4 regions of the Streptomyces sp. ALB3 genome follow, and region 4 is predicted to be linked to each of the others. Evidence: riboswitches for the same ligand, from Rfam matches in the RefSeq annotation. Region 4 holds a riboswitch; each other region holds the start of a gene.
What was found. A riboswitch is a leader RNA that binds a small molecule or an ion and turns the genes downstream of it on or off. The one in region 4 is predicted to bind cyclic di-AMP.

Region 1: linked by a shared signal. The riboswitch ahead of ACHFIV_RS33065 (M23 family metallopeptidase) and the one ahead of ACHFIV_RS28750 (transglycosylase family protein) in region 4 are both predicted to bind cyclic di-AMP.
Region 2: linked by a shared signal. The riboswitch ahead of ACHFIV_RS07400 (M23 family metallopeptidase) and the one ahead of ACHFIV_RS28750 (transglycosylase family protein) in region 4 are both predicted to bind cyclic di-AMP.
Region 3: linked by a shared signal. The riboswitch ahead of ACHFIV_RS07825 (transglycosylase SLT domain-containing protein) and the one ahead of ACHFIV_RS28750 (transglycosylase family protein) in region 4 are both predicted to bind cyclic di-AMP.

What each region holds. Positions count from the first base shown of each region.
Region 1 covers NZ_JBISCE010000046.1:663,834-668,006, forward strand. Annotated here, with positions in the region: gene ACHFIV_RS33060 (PP2C family protein-serine/threonine phosphatase) at 97-1,194, shown strand; cyclic di-AMP (ydaO/yuaA leader) riboswitch at 1,428-1,580, shown strand; gene ACHFIV_RS33065 (M23 family metallopeptidase) at 1,592-2,632, shown strand; gene ACHFIV_RS33070 (aldo/keto reductase) at 2,844-3,788, shown strand; gene ACHFIV_RS33075 (PrsW family intramembrane metalloprotease) at 3,846-4,173, opposite strand, start outside.
Region 2 covers NZ_JBISCE010000008.1:107,311-111,483, reverse strand. Annotated here, with positions in the region: gene ACHFIV_RS07410 (HPr family phosphocarrier protein) at 1-71, shown strand, start outside; gene ACHFIV_RS07405 (GntR family transcriptional regulator) at 254-958, opposite strand; gene ACHFIV_RS07400 (M23 family metallopeptidase) at 1,179-1,979, opposite strand; cyclic di-AMP (ydaO/yuaA leader) riboswitch at 1,995-2,162, opposite strand; gene ACHFIV_RS07395 (M16 family metallopeptidase) at 2,354-3,736, opposite strand; gene ACHFIV_RS07390 (M16 family metallopeptidase) at 3,763-4,173, opposite strand, start outside.
Region 3 covers NZ_JBISCE010000008.1:208,681-212,853, forward strand. Annotated here, with positions in the region: gene modA (molybdate ABC transporter substrate-binding protein) at 1-567, opposite strand, end outside; gene ACHFIV_RS07815 (molybdopterin-binding protein) at 615-1,010, opposite strand; gene ACHFIV_RS07820 (hypothetical protein) at 1,380-1,610, opposite strand; cyclic di-AMP (ydaO/yuaA leader) riboswitch at 1,995-2,154, shown strand; gene ACHFIV_RS07825 (transglycosylase SLT domain-containing protein) at 2,157-3,023, shown strand; gene ACHFIV_RS07830 (hypothetical protein) at 3,240-3,791, shown strand; gene ACHFIV_RS07835 (SIS domain-containing protein) at 3,895-4,173, opposite strand, start outside.
Region 4 covers NZ_JBISCE010000044.1:36,079-40,251, reverse strand. Annotated here, with positions in the region: gene ACHFIV_RS28755 (transglycosylase family protein) at 1-859, shown strand, start outside; cyclic di-AMP (ydaO/yuaA leader) riboswitch at 1,150-1,319, shown strand; gene ACHFIV_RS28750 (transglycosylase family protein) at 1,320-2,012, shown strand; gene eno (phosphopyruvate hydratase) at 2,343-3,629, shown strand; gene ACHFIV_RS28740 (septum formation initiator family protein) at 3,722-4,173, shown strand, end outside.

The sequences.
Region 1 (4,173 bases), on a different contig from region 4:
TCCGCAGCCGTGGGTGGACCAGGTGGGAGTGCACAGGTGGGGAAGCCGGACGGACGGCGAGGGGGCGCTGCGGGGAACGTCCGTTCCCGGCGGTTCGTGCGCGTGCTGCCCGCCCTGATGATCTGCGTCGGCGTGATCGTCGACCTCGCGACGCCGTCCCAGGTCACCGCCGTCCCGCTCTTCGCCGCCGCCCCGTTGATCGCCGCTCCCTTCTTCTCGTTGGCGGGCACCGTCCGGATCGGGGCGGCCGCGATCCTCGTCGTGCTCGCCATCCGTGTCTCGGACGGCGTGCTCACCGAGGTGATGCCGGTCACCGACCTGCTCACCCTGGTCACCGTCGCCGCGCTGTCCCTGGTCATCAACCGTGTGGTGCGCCGCGGGAACGAGCAGCTGGCCTCGGCCCGGGTGATCGCGGAGACGGCGATGCGCGCGGTGCTCCCGACGCCCGAGGACCGGATCGGCGGGCTGCTGGTCGCGGCGCGGTACGAGGCGGCACAGGCGGACGAGTTCGTCGGCGGTGACCTGTTCGCCGTCGCGGACACGCCGTTCGGGGTGCGGCTGGTCGTCGGGGACGTGCGGGGCAAGGGGCTGGACGCGGTGGCGGCCGTGGCCGTCGTGATCGGGGCGTTCAGGGAGGCCGCCGAGCAGGAGCTGTCGCTGGAGGGGGTGGTCCAGCGGCTGGAGCGGGCACTGGCCCGTGAGGGCTCGCGACGGGGCGGGCTCGACTCGATGGAGGGGTTCGTCACCGCCGTCCTGGCGGAGATCCCGGCGGGTTCGGACACACTGCGGGTCGTCAACCGCGGTCACCCCGAGCCGCTCGTGCTGCACGAGGACGGGGCGCTGGACGTGCTGTCGCCCACCGTGCCCGCCCTGCCGCTCGGGATGGGCCTGGACGCGTGGCCGGACCGGTCGGACGAGTGGACGCTGCCGGCCGGGGCGATGTTCCTGGCGTTCACCGACGGTCTCTCCGAGGCGCGGGACGCCAAGGGCGTCTTCTACGACCCGGCGGCCCGGCTGCGCGGCCGCCTCTTCCCGGGACCCGACGAACTCCTGTCCGCGCTCACCGACGACGTACGGCTGCACACCGGTGGCCGGTCCACGGACGACCTGGCACTCCTCGCGGTCGGCCGCCCCGCGCGGGGACAGCAGGAACGCCGGACGACGGTGAAGATCGTGCGGCGGGACAGTGAATGACCGGTCGCGACCGTCGGTAGTCGAAGGACCTCACTGCGCATAACAGTTGACACAACGTCAGAAAGTGATGGCCGAATGAGGTGTACTCAACTCGCCCGTTTGAGCCCCTTTGGTCCCTGAAAGTCCGGGCCAGAGCCATCAACGATCTGTGGGAACAGCTTGGAATCGGACCCGGTCGTCTATTAACGTTCGATAACGCAGCGCGGTTGTAGCCGCCGTCGCAAGAGACGGCACCGTGCGCAGCGCCGAATTCCGCAAGGGAACCGGGGAACCACCTACATGGGGTGAATCGGGCACCTGTGTCTCGTGAGAGGCGAAGGGGCCCGTAGGAGACCTTCCTGCTCCGAACCCGTCAGCTAACCCGGTAGGCGAGAAGGAAGGAAAGGAGCGCGCCCACGTGGCGTCCAACCAGCCTGCCCCCGAGGCACCGTCATCCTTCAGGACCGGCGGCCTCGCCGATGAGGACAGGACGTGGGACGAATGGAATCCCACCGAGGAGTCCGTCCGTCCCGTACGCGGCCGGCACCGTGTAGCCAAGCAGCGCGGTCTCGCCCGTAGCTCCACCGTCCTCGGTGTCGGCGTCATCGCGGCCGTCGGAGCCGGTGGCATGGCCACCGCGCAGAGCAAGCCGCCCGTCTCCATCTCCCTTCCCGATTCCATCGCGGACAATCTCCCCGACGCCAAGTCCCTTCCCGGCGTGGGCGCGTTCATGTCCGGTGACGCCGACCCGGACCACGCGACGGTCGCCGCGTCGTCCCCGCTCACCACCGCGGGCATCACCGCCGCCGAGGCCGAGCAGGGCACCACCGACGCGGGGGAGGCGCTGCGCGCCCGCATCCTCCAGCAGGCCGAGCAGCAGCAGGCCGGAGCCGATGCCGTGGCCAGGGCGGCACAGGAGCAGGCGGCGGTCGAGGCAGCCGCGGTCCAGGCGGCGAAGCAGCAGAGCAAGGCCGAAGCCGAGGCCGCCGCGGAGAAGAAGGCGGCGGAAGAGGCGGCGAAGAAGAAGGCGGAGGCCGAGCGTCTCGCGAAGCTCGCCGCCAGCTACGCCGTCCCGACCTCGTCGTACTACATCAGCTCGACCTACGGTCAGGCCGGTTCGATGTGGTCCTCGGGCCACCACACCGGGCTGGACTTCGCGGCTCCGACGGGCACCCCGGTCAAGGCCGTGCACAGCGGTACGGTGAAGTCCGCCGGCTACTCCGGGTCGTACGGCTACCGCACGGTCCTGGAGCTCGACGACGGCACGGAGGTCTGGTACTGCCACCAGTCCTCGATGGACGTGACCGCCGGTCAGCGGGTCACCACCGGCCAGACGATCGGCCGTGTCGGTGCGACCGGCAACGTGACCGGTGCCCACCTGCACCTGGAGATCCACACCGCGGACGGCACGGGCGTCGACCCGATGAGCTGGCTGCGCGGCAAGGGCCTCACCATCTGAGTCCCCGGGGGTCTTCCGTCCGGCCCGGTACCGAGCAGGCCCGATCGGTACGGAAGACCCCGCGCGTCGGCAGCCGGCGCACCGAACCCCGGCGGCCCTGACGCACGACCCCCCGACGTCAGGGCCGCCGGTCCGTCCGGGGAGGCGGTCTTCCCGGACCGTGTCCAGCCGAACCGGAATAGTCGCCTCAGCCGACTGGTTGTCCCCGGGTATGACTTCTCTGCGCCCGCTCGGTTCCTCGAGCCTCAAGGTCTTCCCTCTCGCTCTCGGCGGCAACGTCTTCGGCTGGACGGCGGACGAGGACCGGACCTTCGCCGTCCTCGACGCCTACGTGGCGGCCGGCGGCAACTTCATCGACACCGCCGACTCGTACTCGGCCTGGGTGCCGGGCAACGAGGGCGGTGAGTCGGAGACCCTCATCGGCAGGTGGCTGGCGGCCCGCTCCCGCCGCGACGATGTCGTCATCGCCACCAAGGTGGGCGCCCACCCCGCGTACAAGGGTCTCTCGCCCACCACGGTCAAGGAGGCGGCCGAGGCGTCGCTGCGCCGGCTCGGCACCGACCACATCGACCTCTACTACACGCACTTCGACGACGAGAGCGTGCCCGTCGAGGAGATCATCACCGCGCTCGACCAGCTGGTGAAGGCCGGCACGGTGCGGGAGATCGCCGCCTCCAACATCAGCCCGGAGCGGCTCCAGGCCTCCCTCGACTTCTCCGAGCGCGAGGGCATGGCCCGCTACGTAGCGCTCCAGCCGCACTACAACCTCGTCTCGCGCGACACCTACGAGGGCGCGCTCCAGGACACGGCCTCCCGCGCCGGTCTCGCCGCCGTCCCCTACTTCGCCCTCGCCTCGGGCTTCCTCACCGGCAAGTACCGGACGGGTGCCCCGGTCGAGAGCGCGAGGGCCGAGGGCGCGGGCAAGCACCTGGAGACCGAGCGCGGACGCAAGGTGCTCGCGGCGCTCGACAGGACCGCCCGGGAGCACGACGCCGAGGTCGCCACGGTCGCACTGGCCTGGCTTGCCTCCCGGCCGACCGTGACCGCGCCCATCGCCTCCGCGCGTACGGTCGAGCAGTTGCCCGCACTGATGGCGGTGGACGGGCTCCGGCTGACCGAGCGGCAGCTGGCGGACCTGACGGAGGCATCAGCCTGACCCAGGTGCGGCCGTGGACGACCGGGCCCGGTACTCCGCAGGAGCGGCCGGGCCCGGTCAGCCGGGCGGTGGGCGGTGTCCGCCGTCCTCCATGTACGGGTTGTATCCGCCGTAGTGCCGGTGCGGTGCCGGAAGCTGCTGCGGCGGCGGGCCGCCGTGCGGGAACTGGCGGGGGAACGGAGGCGGCACCGACGGCCGCCGGGTGCTGAGCCGGCCCGTCGCGTGGGCCGCGTAGGCCAGGGCGGGTCCCGCGATGTCCCGGCGGTGCCAGAGGTGGTGCAGCAACTCCTGCTCACGGAGGGCGAAGTCGGGTCCGGCGCCGTCGTGGCGGGCCCTCCGGCGCAGCATGGCCAGCGAGGTCGCGAACGACTCGTACTCCGCGACG
Region 2 (4,173 bases), on a different contig from region 4:
CCGAGGTGGCTCTGGACCGCCTGGCGAAGCTGGTCGCCGAGGGGCTCGAGGAGCTTCCGGAGACCGTCTGATCCCGGCCGCTGCGAGCCGGGACACTCTCTGCGGAAAAGCCGCGGCATCCCCACCGGGAGCCGCGGCTTTTTCTGTTTTCCCTGACCGGTCCGCACCTATCGGCCGCACCTTCGGAAAACACGAGAAGGGCAGCGAAAAGAAAGCCCTCCGCTAAACACCCTCTTTGTATACGGCGCAATTGTTAATGGCGCACTCCCGCGATGTTTACGGGGTGTTGCGAAGACCTCACCCGCGCCGCTCCCGCGGTGTGCCCGGGCCGGTCCGCGCGCCGGAGCCGGTGGGCGGCACCGGCCCTCTCGGCGTGCTGGGCGGCGAGCGCCCTGGCCCGCTCGGGGTCGCGGCGCGCCACCGCGTCGACGAGGGCACCGTGCTCGGCCCAGGAGTCCGCGGGGAGGGCCGGCTGCTCCACCGCGTACATCCAGGCGATCTTGTGCCGGAGCTGGGTGAGCAGGGCGATGAGCGCGGGGCTCCCCGAGGCCTGCGCCAGCGTCTCGTGGAACCAGCCGCCCAGGGAGCGCAGGTCCTCCCCCTCACCTCGCCGTACGCGCTCCTGCCCCAGTCTGACCAGGCCGCGGAGCACCTTGAGGTGCGCCTCCGTACGGCGCTGCGCCGCGCGGGCCGCACCGAGGGGTTCAAGCAGCATCCGGATCTCCAGGAGATCGGCGGCCTCCTGCTCCGTGGGTTCGGCCACGCAGGCGCCGGCGTGCCGGCGGGTGACGACGAAACCCTCGGACTCCAGGGTGCGCAGCGCTTCGCGCACGGGGACCCGGGACACACCGTAGCGGCGTGCGAGCACCTCCTCGGTGAGGCGGCTGCCGCGCGCGAAGACACCGGAGACGATGTCGTCACGGATTGCCGTGCATACCGAATGCGCGGGAATGCGCATGTCCGAACCTCCGCCTTAATCCCCGCGGAACGCGGCCGATCGACGCCTGTTCCGTGACTCTATTGCAACCGGCCCGAATTTCCGATGGCGGGGTGGAATCCATGGATATCTTTTGGCCAGGGAGCACTTCCGTGACGGCTTCGGCCACTTCTTCGCGGAAGACGGCGAAGGCCCCGGCGGGAGCCGGGGCCTACGTCGGAACGGTCTCGTGCGGCGTGTGTCAGACCTGGACGCCGTGGGCGCGGAGGTAGGAGACGGGGTCCATGTCCGAGCCGTACTCGGCGGTGGTCCGGGCCTCGAAGTGCAGGTGCGGTCCCGTGGAGTTGCCGGTCGAGCCGGAGAGACCGATCTGCTCACCCGAGCCGACGCTCTGGCCGACGGAGACGCCGATCGAGGAGAGGTGGCCGTACTGGGTGTACGTGCCGTCCTTCATCCGGAGCACGATGTTGTTGCCGTACGCGCCGCCCCAGCCCGCCTCGACGACCGTGCCGGCACCGACCGCGACGACGGAGGTGCCGGACGCCGCCTGGAAGTCCACACCGGAGTGGCTGCCGGACGACCAGAGCGCGCCGCCCGACCGGTAGCCGGTGGTCACGTGCGAGCCGGCGACCGGGAGGTGGAAGGCGTTCAGGCGGGCGCGCTCGGCGGCGCGGGCGGCACGCGCCTTCTCCTCGCGCGCTTCCTCGGCACGGGCCTCGGCCTTGCGCTTCGCCTCGGCCTTCGCCTTCGCCTTCGCCTTCGCCTCCGCTTCGGCCTTCGCCTTCGCGGCGATCTCGGCCTGGCGCTGCTGCGCCTCGGCCTGGGCGTCGATCTGGGCGGCGAGGGTGGTGTCGAGGGCGACGGTCTGCGTCAGACCGGTCCCGGCGGCGGCGACCGCCTCGGAGTCGGCGGCGAGGGCCGGGGAGGCCGTGGCGCCGAGGACGCCGGTGGTGGCCAGGGCCGCGATACCGGCGGCCTTGGCGCTCTTACGCGTCAGGCGGCTCGGGGCACGGTGCTTCCCGGTGGCACGGATGAACGCCATGGAGGGGCTGGTTTCCTTTCCTTCCTTCTCGCCTACCGGGTTAGCTGACGGGTTCGGAGCAGGAAGGTCTCCTACGGGCCGCTGCGCCTCTGGCGAGGTACAGCGATCCGATTCACCCCAGGGACTTCATGGGTCCCCGGCTCCCCAGGCTCGCGCCTGACGGGGACTCGGCGATGGCTGTCCGTGCGCCGCGGGCGCGGCAGTCGTCCGGCGGACAGCCGGGCCGACGCTAGGACGGGCCGCTTTCCCTCGCCAAACAGAAAGGGCCTTTTGTCGCACATCCCACAGGACGAACGGCACCGTTCTCAGCAAATCGGACACACGGCGGGACCCCGGCACGTGTCCGCGCCGGGGTCCCGCCGTGTCCCGTCCGGTCAGCCGCTGACGACCGACACCTCGCCGATACCGAGCGCCCTCACGGGCTCCGCGATCTGCGCGGCGTCCCCGACCAGGACGGTGACCAGACGGTCCACCGGGAACGCGTTGACCACGGCGGCGGTCGCCTCGACCGTGCCGGTCGCGGCCAGGCGGGCGTACAGCTGGGCCTGGTAGTCGTCCGGGAGGTGCTGCTCCACCTGATCGGCCAGGGTGCCGGCGACGGAGGCCGCCGTCTCGTACTTCAGCGGGGCGACGCCCACGAGGTTCTGCACGGCGGTCTCGCGCTCGGCGTCGGTGAGGCCCTCGGCCGCCAGGGTGCGCAGGACCTTCCAGAGGTCGTCGAGCGCGGGACCGGTGGACTCGGTGTCCACGGAGCCGCTGATGGCGAGCATCGCGGCGCCTGTGGCTCCGGATGCCGAACCGGGAGCGGTCGAGCGCAGCACCTGGCCGAACGCCCGCACGCCGTAGGTGTAGCCCTTCTCCTCACGGAGCACGCGGTCGAGCCGGGAGGTGAGGGTGCCTCCGAGGCAGTACGTGCCGAGTACCTGGGCGGGCCACACGCTGTCGTGCCGGTCCGCGCCGATCCGGCCGATCAGCAGCTGCGTCTGCACGGCCCCGGGGCGGTCCACGATGACCACGCGGCCGGTGTCGTCCGCGGTGATCGGGGGCACGGGCCGGGCCTGTCCGGCGTTGCCCGACCAGTCCCCGAGGGTCTCCGCGAGCAGTGCGTCGAGGTCCACCTCGGTGAGGTCGCCCACGACGACCGCCGTCGCGGTGGAGGGACGGACGTGGGCGTCGTAGAAGGCGCGTACGGCCGCGGCGTCGATCCGCCGGACCGTCTCCTCGGTGCCCTGGCGCGGACGTGACATCCGCGCGGTGGCGGGGAAGAGCTCCTTGGAGAGCTGCTTCGCCGCCCGCCTCGCCGGGTTGGCCTGCTCGTGCGGGATCTCGTCGAGGCGGTTGCCCACCAGGCGCTCGATCTCGCTCTCGGAGAAGGCCGGGGCCCGCAGGGCTTCGGCGACCAGGCCGAGGGCCTTGGCCAGCCGGGAGACCGGGACCTCCAGCGAGACACGGAGTCCCGGGTGGTCCGCGTGGGCGTCCAGTGTGGCGCCGCATCGCTCCAGCTCCGCGGCGAACTCCTCCGCGGAGCGCTTGTCCGTACCCTCGGACAGCGCGCGCGCCATGATCGTGGCCACCCCGTCCAGGCCCTCGGGCTCGGCGTCCAGCGGGGCGTCGAGGAAGATCTCCACGGCGACGACCTGCTGGCCCGGGCGGTGGCAGCGCAGCACGGTGAGCCCGTTGGACAGAGCGCCGCGCTCGGGCGCGGGGAAGGCCCATGGCCTGGCCTCGCCGGCGGTCGGCTGCGGGTGGTACTGCATCGCTACTCCAGTCACGGCGGCGTCGGTCACTTGTCGGCCCCCTCGTGCGCGTCGGTGCCGTCCGTCTCGTCGGCCGGTTCGACCGGTTCGTAGACCAGGACCGCACGGTTGTCGGGGCGCAGGTGCGCCCGGGCGGCGGCCTTGACCTCGTCGGCCGTCACGTCGAGGACGCGGCCCACCGCGGTCAGGGCGAGCTGCGGGTCACCGAACAGGACCGCGTAGCGGCAGAGTTCGTCCGCGCGGCCGGCGACCGTGCCGAGCCGGTCGAGCCACTCGCGCTCCAACTGCGCCTGGGCGCGTTCCATCTCCTCCGGGGTGGGGCCCTCCTCGGCGAACCGGGCCAGCTCCTCGTCGACGGCGGCCTCGATCTGCGGCACCTCGACGCCACCGGACGTCTTGACGTCCAGCCATCCCAGCGAGGGCGCGCCGGCCAGCCT
Region 3 (4,173 bases), on a different contig from region 4:
CGCCTCACCCAGCTCGACCTTGCTGAGGACGGCGCGGACGCTGGGCTCCTGGGAGACCGGCTTCACGTCGATCCCCTGGGAGTCGAGTATCTGTTCGCCGTAGCGCCCGACCGGCACCTCGGGCGCGGCCAGAACCACCTTGAGCGCGGGATCGGCAAGATCCGTGAGGCCGCCGATCTTCTCGGGGTTTCCTTCTCCTGTGGCGATGACCAGGCGGTTCTTCGCGATGACCGCCGGCTTCCCGGTGTCCGCGGCCAGCCCGTCCATGGTCCTGGTGTCGGCGGTGACCAGTGCGTCCGCGGGCGCGCCCTGTCCGACCTGGGCGGCCAGCTCCTGCGACCCGGCGAAGGAGAACGTCACCTTCGTCCCGGGGTGCTCCTTCTCGTAGGCGGCGCCGGCGGTCGCGAAGACGTCGGTCAGTGAGGACGCGGCCAGCACGGTGAGCTCGGTCCCCGCCGCCGCGGACCCCTCGTCCTCGCCGTCGCTGCCGCACGCGGCCAGAGTGGCGAGCGCGAGCCCCGACAGGACCGCGGCGCCCGCCCGGCGGCCGGTGAGTGTGAGAAACATCTGGACAACTCCTCGGTGTGAGCCGCCGCTCGCGGGCGGCGTGCCCCTCAGGTGCGGTCGATGTGGACGCTGGTCGACTTCACGCGGGCCGTGGCCCGCATGCCGACCTCCAGTCCGAGCTCCTCCACGGCTTCCCTGGTCAGCAGCGAGACGAGACGGTGCGGGCCGGCCTGGATCTCGACCTGGGCCGCGACGTCGCCGAGTTTCACCGCGGTGACGATGCCCGGGAAGGCGTTGCGCGCCGAGGTGTACGGGACCTCGTCCTCGCCGGGACCGGCCTGGGCGACCTCGACCGAGAAGGCGGCCAGATCGCCGCCGTCGATGAGGCGCCGCCCGCTCTCGTCGCGATGGGTCGCGACCCGGCCGGCATCCGCCCAGCGGCGGGCGGTGTCGGGGCTCACGCCGAGCAGACGCGCCGCCTGCCCGATGGTGTAGGACTGCATGTGCGACACCGTATGCGTCTGCCATTGGCATTTACAAGGCTTTAATGTCCTTGACCTGGCAGATGCGGTGTTGTGGTGGGGTGGCTCACCCGTGAGGGCGGCGAGGTCGGCTCCTCGGCGGCGGTGTCGTGAGTGGTGTGCGTGCCGGGACGTCGCGGTCGGCGACATCCCGGCCGGGGGCGTGTCGACCGCGACGCCCCGGCGCGCACGGACTCGCGGTCCGCGACGGAGGCCGCACGGCGCGGGCCGGCGACACCGGAGGCGGCTGGACGAGCGAGCCGCACGCGTGGACCGGCTGGGTCCCTCACCCGGAGCGCCGCTCGGGACCGCTCGGCCACCGCAGTCCCCCGGTCGCCGCCGCGGCCGTCATCAGTGCGGCATCCAGCTGAGCTTGCCTCCGCCCACCCATCGGACGACAGCCGGGTCGTCGAGGTCGTGGACCGGGATGCCGGCCGCGGCGGCCGCGATCAGGACGTCCGTCATGGCGGTCGCGCTTCCGATCACCTCACCGTCGATCTCCACGATGCGGAAGGGCGGATCGCCGGGCTGCACGGGCAGGACGGTGATCCGCGGGGCCGATGCGTAAGGGCTGTCAGTCATACGCGGATCGGTTCCACGGGAAGACTCCCGGTATGCCCCTGCGTGATAGTTGTGAGTCGTATGCCCGATTTGCAGTACTTCTTGGAATTGATCCCGTAATCCATAAAAAGCCATTTCGTGCGACCTGGGGTCCTTCGCGTGGGAGCAAAACGCCCGAATCGGACTCCGTGACCAGCGTCACTTCCCGGGGGCCGACGTGGCGGTGTGCCGACCGGTTCCCTTCTGCGCCAAGAGGAATGGGGAACGCCGTGTGCGGTGGATTACATGAATTCCCGTAAATCGATCTTGTCAATGAATTGTGATCACTCCGGCGAGCTTGTTCCTTTCCCTATTTCTCGCTTACGGTCACCATCACTCCGGGCGGAACGCCGAATCCTGCCGCCGTCCGGTTACCCGACCACTTCTCGTACGGCAGGAGCGGGGGACCCAAGTAAGCGCCGATCCGGTTTCCGGAGCGGCTCGGGGTGAAGTCGCAGCAGCTTGCGGCCGGGCATCTCCAGCCCGAACCCGACAGCTCACTTCGCAGGCGACGGAGAGGAATCCAGCATGCCCGAAAACGGTAAGCACCGTCGTTCCAGGACCAGTTCGCTGACCCGCGGCATCATCGCCGTGAGCACGGGCGGAGCCGCCCTGGCCCTCCCCGTGCTCGGTGCGACCAGCGCCTTCGCGGCCCCGGCCCAGCCGGCCGCCGTCGAAAAGGCCGCGACGTCGACTGCCGCGTCCGGCAAGGGAATTGCCGCACAGAAGGCCGAGTCCGCCACCTATTCCGTGATCTTGGGTGACACGCTCGCCAAGATCGCCCGCGAGCATTCCGTGAGCGGTGGCTGGAAGGCCCTGTACGAGGACAACGAGAAGGTGGTCGGAGGAAACCCCGACCTGATTCACCCCGGCCTGAAGCTGGTTATCGGCGGTAAGGCCGATGACACGTCGGCGGACAAGGCCGAAAAGGCCGAATCGAAGGCTTCCGCCTCCTCCGACCGTGCCGAGGAGAGCGCTGACCGCGCCGACCGCTCGGAGCGCGCGAGCACCACCGTCGCCGCCGAGGGCGCCCCCGCCGCCGAAGCGGCTCCTGCCGCCGAGCCGGTCGCGTACACCGACGACCTCGACGGCTGGATCAAGGAGTCGCTGGCCGTCATGGCCGAGCACGGCATCCCCGGCAGCTACGAGGGCATCCACCGCAACATCATCCGCGAGTCCGGTGGCAACCCGCAGGCCATCAACAACTGGGACTCGAACGCCGCTGCCGGCATCCCGTCGAAGGGCCTGCTGCAGGTCATCGACCCGACCTTCGAGGCCTACCACGTGCCCGGCACGTCGACCGACAGCTACGACCCGGTCGCCAACATCACGGCCGCGTGCAACTACGCCGCGGACCGGTACGGGTCGATCGACAACGTCTTCGGTGCCTACTGAGTCCTCGCGGGCGCGGGACCGCCGACGCGCGGACGTGTGACGGAGGGACAGAGCTGACGGGTGGTACGGGTTCGGCGGAACCCGTACCACCCGTCGGCCGTTTCCGGCCCGGTTCGTGTCCGAGGACCGCCGAATGGCCGTGTCACGGCGGTCGGCGCCCCGGGCGACGGGCCGGGTGACTGGTCTCGTACAGGTTCGTCGTCCATACTGCCCGCCGTGGAGCAGCGCATAGATTCGAACACCCAGCCCGAGTTCGCCGCGGGGACAGACCCGGCGTACATCCCCGGCCTGACGGCCCCTGCCCCCGCGCGGACGGAGGCGGGAGCGGAGACGGAGGAGCCCGGTGCGACCCCGGAGACCGAGGCAGCGGAGGTGCTCGCCGAGGGGGCGGCCGAGGAGGCCGGGGACGGGGCCCCGGACGGCGGGACGGCCCCTGACGCCGGGTCCGTCCAGGACGCCGGGGCGGTGCGCGAGGAGACGGAGGGCGAAGGCCCTGTCTTCGAGGTCAGCGACCGCCGCGGATCCATCAGGGTGGACGCCGCAGGTGTCCGCTTCCGGCTCGACGACCAGGAGGCGGAGTTCGACTGGACCGAGATCGGCGCGGTCGAGGTCAGGACCGCCCGCTTCGGGCGCCGGTTCACCGTGACCGTCCATCTGTCGAGCCGCCGGTGGTTCAACGCCGAGGTCGAGGCGGGTTCGCGGAGCGACCTCAAGAAGTGGACGGTGGAACTGGACGAGGCACTGGACGCCCACTTCGAAGAGGCCTGACCTCCTCGGCGGCCGCAGTCGCGCACCGGGCCGCCCGCCGGCCCGGTGCGCGACATGCCTGACGCCTGCCTGACGCCTGCCTGACGGCGCCCGTGACGGGGCCTCAGGGCGCGGCGGTCGTGCCGAGCACCACCGACCGCGTCAGGTGGCGCGGCCGGTCGGGATCGAGGCCGCGGGCAGCCGCGCGGGCGACCGCGAGCCGCTGGACCCGGACCAGCTCGGCCAGCGGGTCGAGGCCGCTCTCCACCCACCGTGCCCCGGTCGCCAGCACCTCGTCCCGCAGGCCCTGCGGAGCCGATCCGAACATCCAGGTGGCGGTTCCCGCCGTGGCGATGCTGATGGGGCCGTGGCGGTACTCCATCGCCGGGTAGGACTCCGTCCA
Region 4 (4,173 bases):
ATGCGAGAGCGGCGGCATGTGGAGTGCCGACCTCGGCAACGGCTACTACGGCGGACTGCAGTTCTCGCAGGAGACGTGGTCGGCGTACGGCGGCACGGCCTACGCGCCGCGGGCGGACCTCGCGAGCCGCTCGCAGCAGATCGCGGTGGCGGAGAAGCTGCTGGACGCCAAGGGCCCCCAGGCGTGGGTCAGCTGCTCCGTGATCTCCGGGCTCGCCCTGGACGAGGGGCTGCCCGGCGTCGACCCGGGCGGCGAGCCGTCCGCCGAGCCCTCGGACACCGCGACCCCGTCCGAAACCCCCTCCTCCGAAGCGACGGACGCCGCCGGCGCGCCGGACGGGGCGGACGACTCCGCCGCGAAGGACGAGGCGGACGGGAAGGCGCCCGCCGGCGCGGCGGACCGGGAGGACGAGGCGAGCGGGAGCGGCGCGTCGCCGTCCGCCACCCCGTCCCCCGAAGCCTCCGGGACGCCCGGTGCGTCGAAGGACGACGGCGCGAAGGGCGGGAAGCACCGCGGTACACCGGCCCCCGAGGCGAGCGCGGAGGCGGAGCCGGGTGACGGGCGCGAGTCCGGCCGCCACGCCTCGCGCGGCGACTCCGGGGGGCGCCAGGGCGCGGACGGGACGTACACCGTCCGCGAGGGCGACAACCTCTGGGCGATCGCCGACGCGCAGGAACTCCCCGGTGGCTGGACCACGCTCTACGAGGCCAACAAGGACGAGCTGGGCTCCGACCCCGACCTGATCCTTCCCGGCCAGAACCTGGACCTCGGCCTCGCGGCCGACACGTCGAAGGCGCAGTCCGAGGAGCAGTCGCAGGCGCAGCCCGAGGGGCAGCCGGAGACCGCCGGCGCCAACTGACCCGAAGCGGGAAAACACCCCGAAACGGGGGGCAGTTCAGAGGCCTATGTCCACTTATGCGTAAGTGAGACATGGGTCTCTTTGCTTCAACTGGGGCGCTCTGCCCGTCCGGTCCGTCCGCATTGGCTCCGACCTGCGAAAACCACGCTCCGTGCTGGGTCATTAGGGACTGATCAACCGTTATGTCCATCTTTGAATGTGGGGGTTGGGTGTGATTACGGTCGGAGCCGCTCGCACCGCGGGCACCTTCGACCGTCACGCCGAATCCTGCCGTCGGCCGAAGGGGACCGACGCGTAAAGCGCCGTAGGCAGGAGCGGGGGACCCAGGTAAGTGCCGGACCCGGCCGTCGGACGACGGACCGGGAGCGGCTAGGGGTGAAGGCGTCCGTGATCGCGGACGGCCGGGCGACTCACAGCCCGAACCCGACAGCTCACCTCGTAGGCGTCGGTGAGGAGAACCATGCTGCTTTCCAGCAAGGGCAAGCACCGTCGCCCGTCCAAGGCCGTTCGTATCGCGACCCTGGCCGGTGTCACCGGTGCCGCCGTCGCCGTGCCGCTCATGGGTGCGACGGGCGCTTCCGCCGCCTCCGTCGAGACCTGGGACGCCGTCGCCCAGTGCGAGTCCGGTGGCAACTGGTCCATCAACACCGGCAACGGGTACTACGGCGGCCTGCAGTTCTCGCAGTCCAGCTGGGCGGCGGCCGGTGGCACGCAGTACGCCTCCCGTGCCGACCTGGCCACCAAGGGCCAGCAGATAGCCGCGGCCGAGAAGCTCCTCGACCTCCAGGGTCCCGGTGCCTGGGCCTGCGCGGGTGCCGGCGGCCTGACGGACGACGGTGTGGACCCGGGTGTCGACACCGGCTCCGGGAAGAACGGCGACACCGCGCCGGAGGCCGCGCCGGAGCGCAAGGCCGAGCAGCCCACCACGCGCAGCGAGAAGCGGACCGCCCCCGAGAAGACCGTCACCACCCCGACCGGGGAGAAGGTCGAGAAGGGTGACGGCGAGTACAAGGTGAAGGCCGGCGACACGCTCAGCAAGATCGCCGACGCGGAGAAGGTCAAGGGCGGCTGGGAGAAGCTGTTCGACCTGAACGACGACATCGTCGACAAGGCCGACCTGATCTTCCCGGGCCAGCAGCTCCACCTGAAGTAGCCGGAAGCGGCCCGGGGTCCTCCTCCGCCCCGTGGCACCGCTCCGGAGTTCCGGCCCGGCGCGCCGACCCCCCGCGCGCCGGGCCGGAGCCGTGTCCGGCACCCGCCGGGCGGCGCGCCTCGGTGGGCCCACCGAGGCGCGAGCGTTCAATTGTTGTGGTTACTTGCCAGTAGAATTCTGGAGCTTTGCCCGGAATGTGGGTCCTTGAGTCCTTTTTCGTCCCACGGGACGGGCGGACGGCCGACGGAGCGGGCCGGGCCGGTTAGGCTCGTGGCGCAAGGCCACAGTGACCCTGCACAACCAGTGTCAGATCCCAGAAGGAGATGCCTCGTGCCGTCCATCGACGTCGTCGTAGCCAGGGAAATCCTCGACTCCCGGGGCAACCCCACGGTCGAGGTCGAGGTTGGCCTCGACGACGGCAGCACGGGACGTGCTGCTGTTCCGTCCGGCGCCTCCACCGGTGCGTTCGAGGCCATCGAGCTTCGCGACGGTGACCCCAACCGCTACCAGGGCAAGGGCGTCGAGAAGGCCGTCCTCGCCGTGATCGAGCAGATCGGCCCGGAGCTCGTCGGTTACGACGCCACCGAGCAGCGCCTCATCGACCAGGCGATGTTCGACCTGGACGCGACCGAGAACAAGGGCTCCCTCGGTGCGAACGCCATCCTCGGTGTCTCGCTCGCCGTGGCGCACGCCGCGTCGGAGGCCTCCGACCTCCCGCTCTTCCGCTACCTCGGCGGCCCGAACGCGCACCTGCTGCCCGTTCCGATGATGAACATCCTGAACGGCGGCTCGCACGCCGACTCCAACGTGGACATCCAGGAGTTCATGATCGCGCCGATCGGCGCCGAGTCCTTCTCCGAGGCCCTTCGCTGGGGCGCGGAGATCTACCACACGCTGAAGAAGGTCCTCAAGACCAAGGGCCTGTCCACCGGTCTCGGCGACGAGGGCGGCTTCGCCCCCAACCTCGAGTCCAACCGCGCCGCCCTCGACCTCATCATCGAGGCCGTCAAGGAGGCCGGCTACGTCCCGGGCCGCGACATCGCGCTCGCGCTCGACGTCGCCGCGTCCGAGTTCTACAAGGACGGCGTCTACGAGTTCGAGGGCAAGTCCCGCTCGGCCGCCGAGATGACCGAGTACTACGAGGAGCTCGTCTCCGCGTACCCGCTGGTCTCCATCGAGGACCCGCTGTACGAGGACGACTGGGCCGGCTGGAAGGTCATCACCGACAAGCTCGGCTCCAAGGTGCAGATCGTCGGTGACGACCTGTTCGTCACCAACCCCGAGCGCCTCGCCCGCGGCATCGAGGAGGGCTCGGCCAACGCCCTGCTCGTCAAGGTCAACCAGATCGGTTCGCTGACCGAGACCCTGGACGCCGTCGAGCTGGCCCAGCGCAACGGCTTCAAGTGCATGATGTCCCACCGCTCCGGTGAGACCGAGGACGTCACCATCGCCGACCTCGCCGTCGCCGTGAACTGCGGCCAGATCAAGACCGGCGCCCCGGCCCGCTCGGACCGCGTCGCCAAGTACAACCAGCTGCTGCGCATCGAGGAGATCCTCGACGACGCCGCGGTCTACGCCGGGCGTTCGGCGTTCCCGCGGTTCCGCTTCGAGGGCTGACAGCCCCGCTCCGGAGCACAGCCTCCGTCCGTCCCCGCATCCGGTCCCGTACCGTGTGCGGGGACGGACGTGCGTAAGGGGAGGCGTGAGACATGGCCGGGAAGGACCGCGACCGGTTCTCCACCGCGACCAGGCTGCGACTGCTCGGCGAGCAGACGGCGGCCCGCGTCTACCGGTCGCAGAGCCGCCGCCAGGCCCGCCGCTCCCGGCTCACCGGCCGGGCCGCGTTCCTCGCGCTGATCGTCTGCTCCCTGGTGGTCGCCCTCGCGTATCCCATGCGGCAGTACATCTCCCAGCGCGACCAGATCGCGGAGCAGGAGAGGCTGTCGCAGGAGGCCCGGCAGCGTACGGAGGAGCTGCGCGACGAGAAGGCGCGGCTCAAGGACGACGCGTACATCCGTCGTCTCGCGCGTCAGCACCTCCACTACGTGCTGCCCGGCGAGACCGCTTTCACGGTGGTCGACCCGGACGCGGCCGAGGTGCGCCGGGGTGAGCCGGGGGCGACGGGACGCCCCTGGCACTCGAACCTCTGGGACGGCGTCGA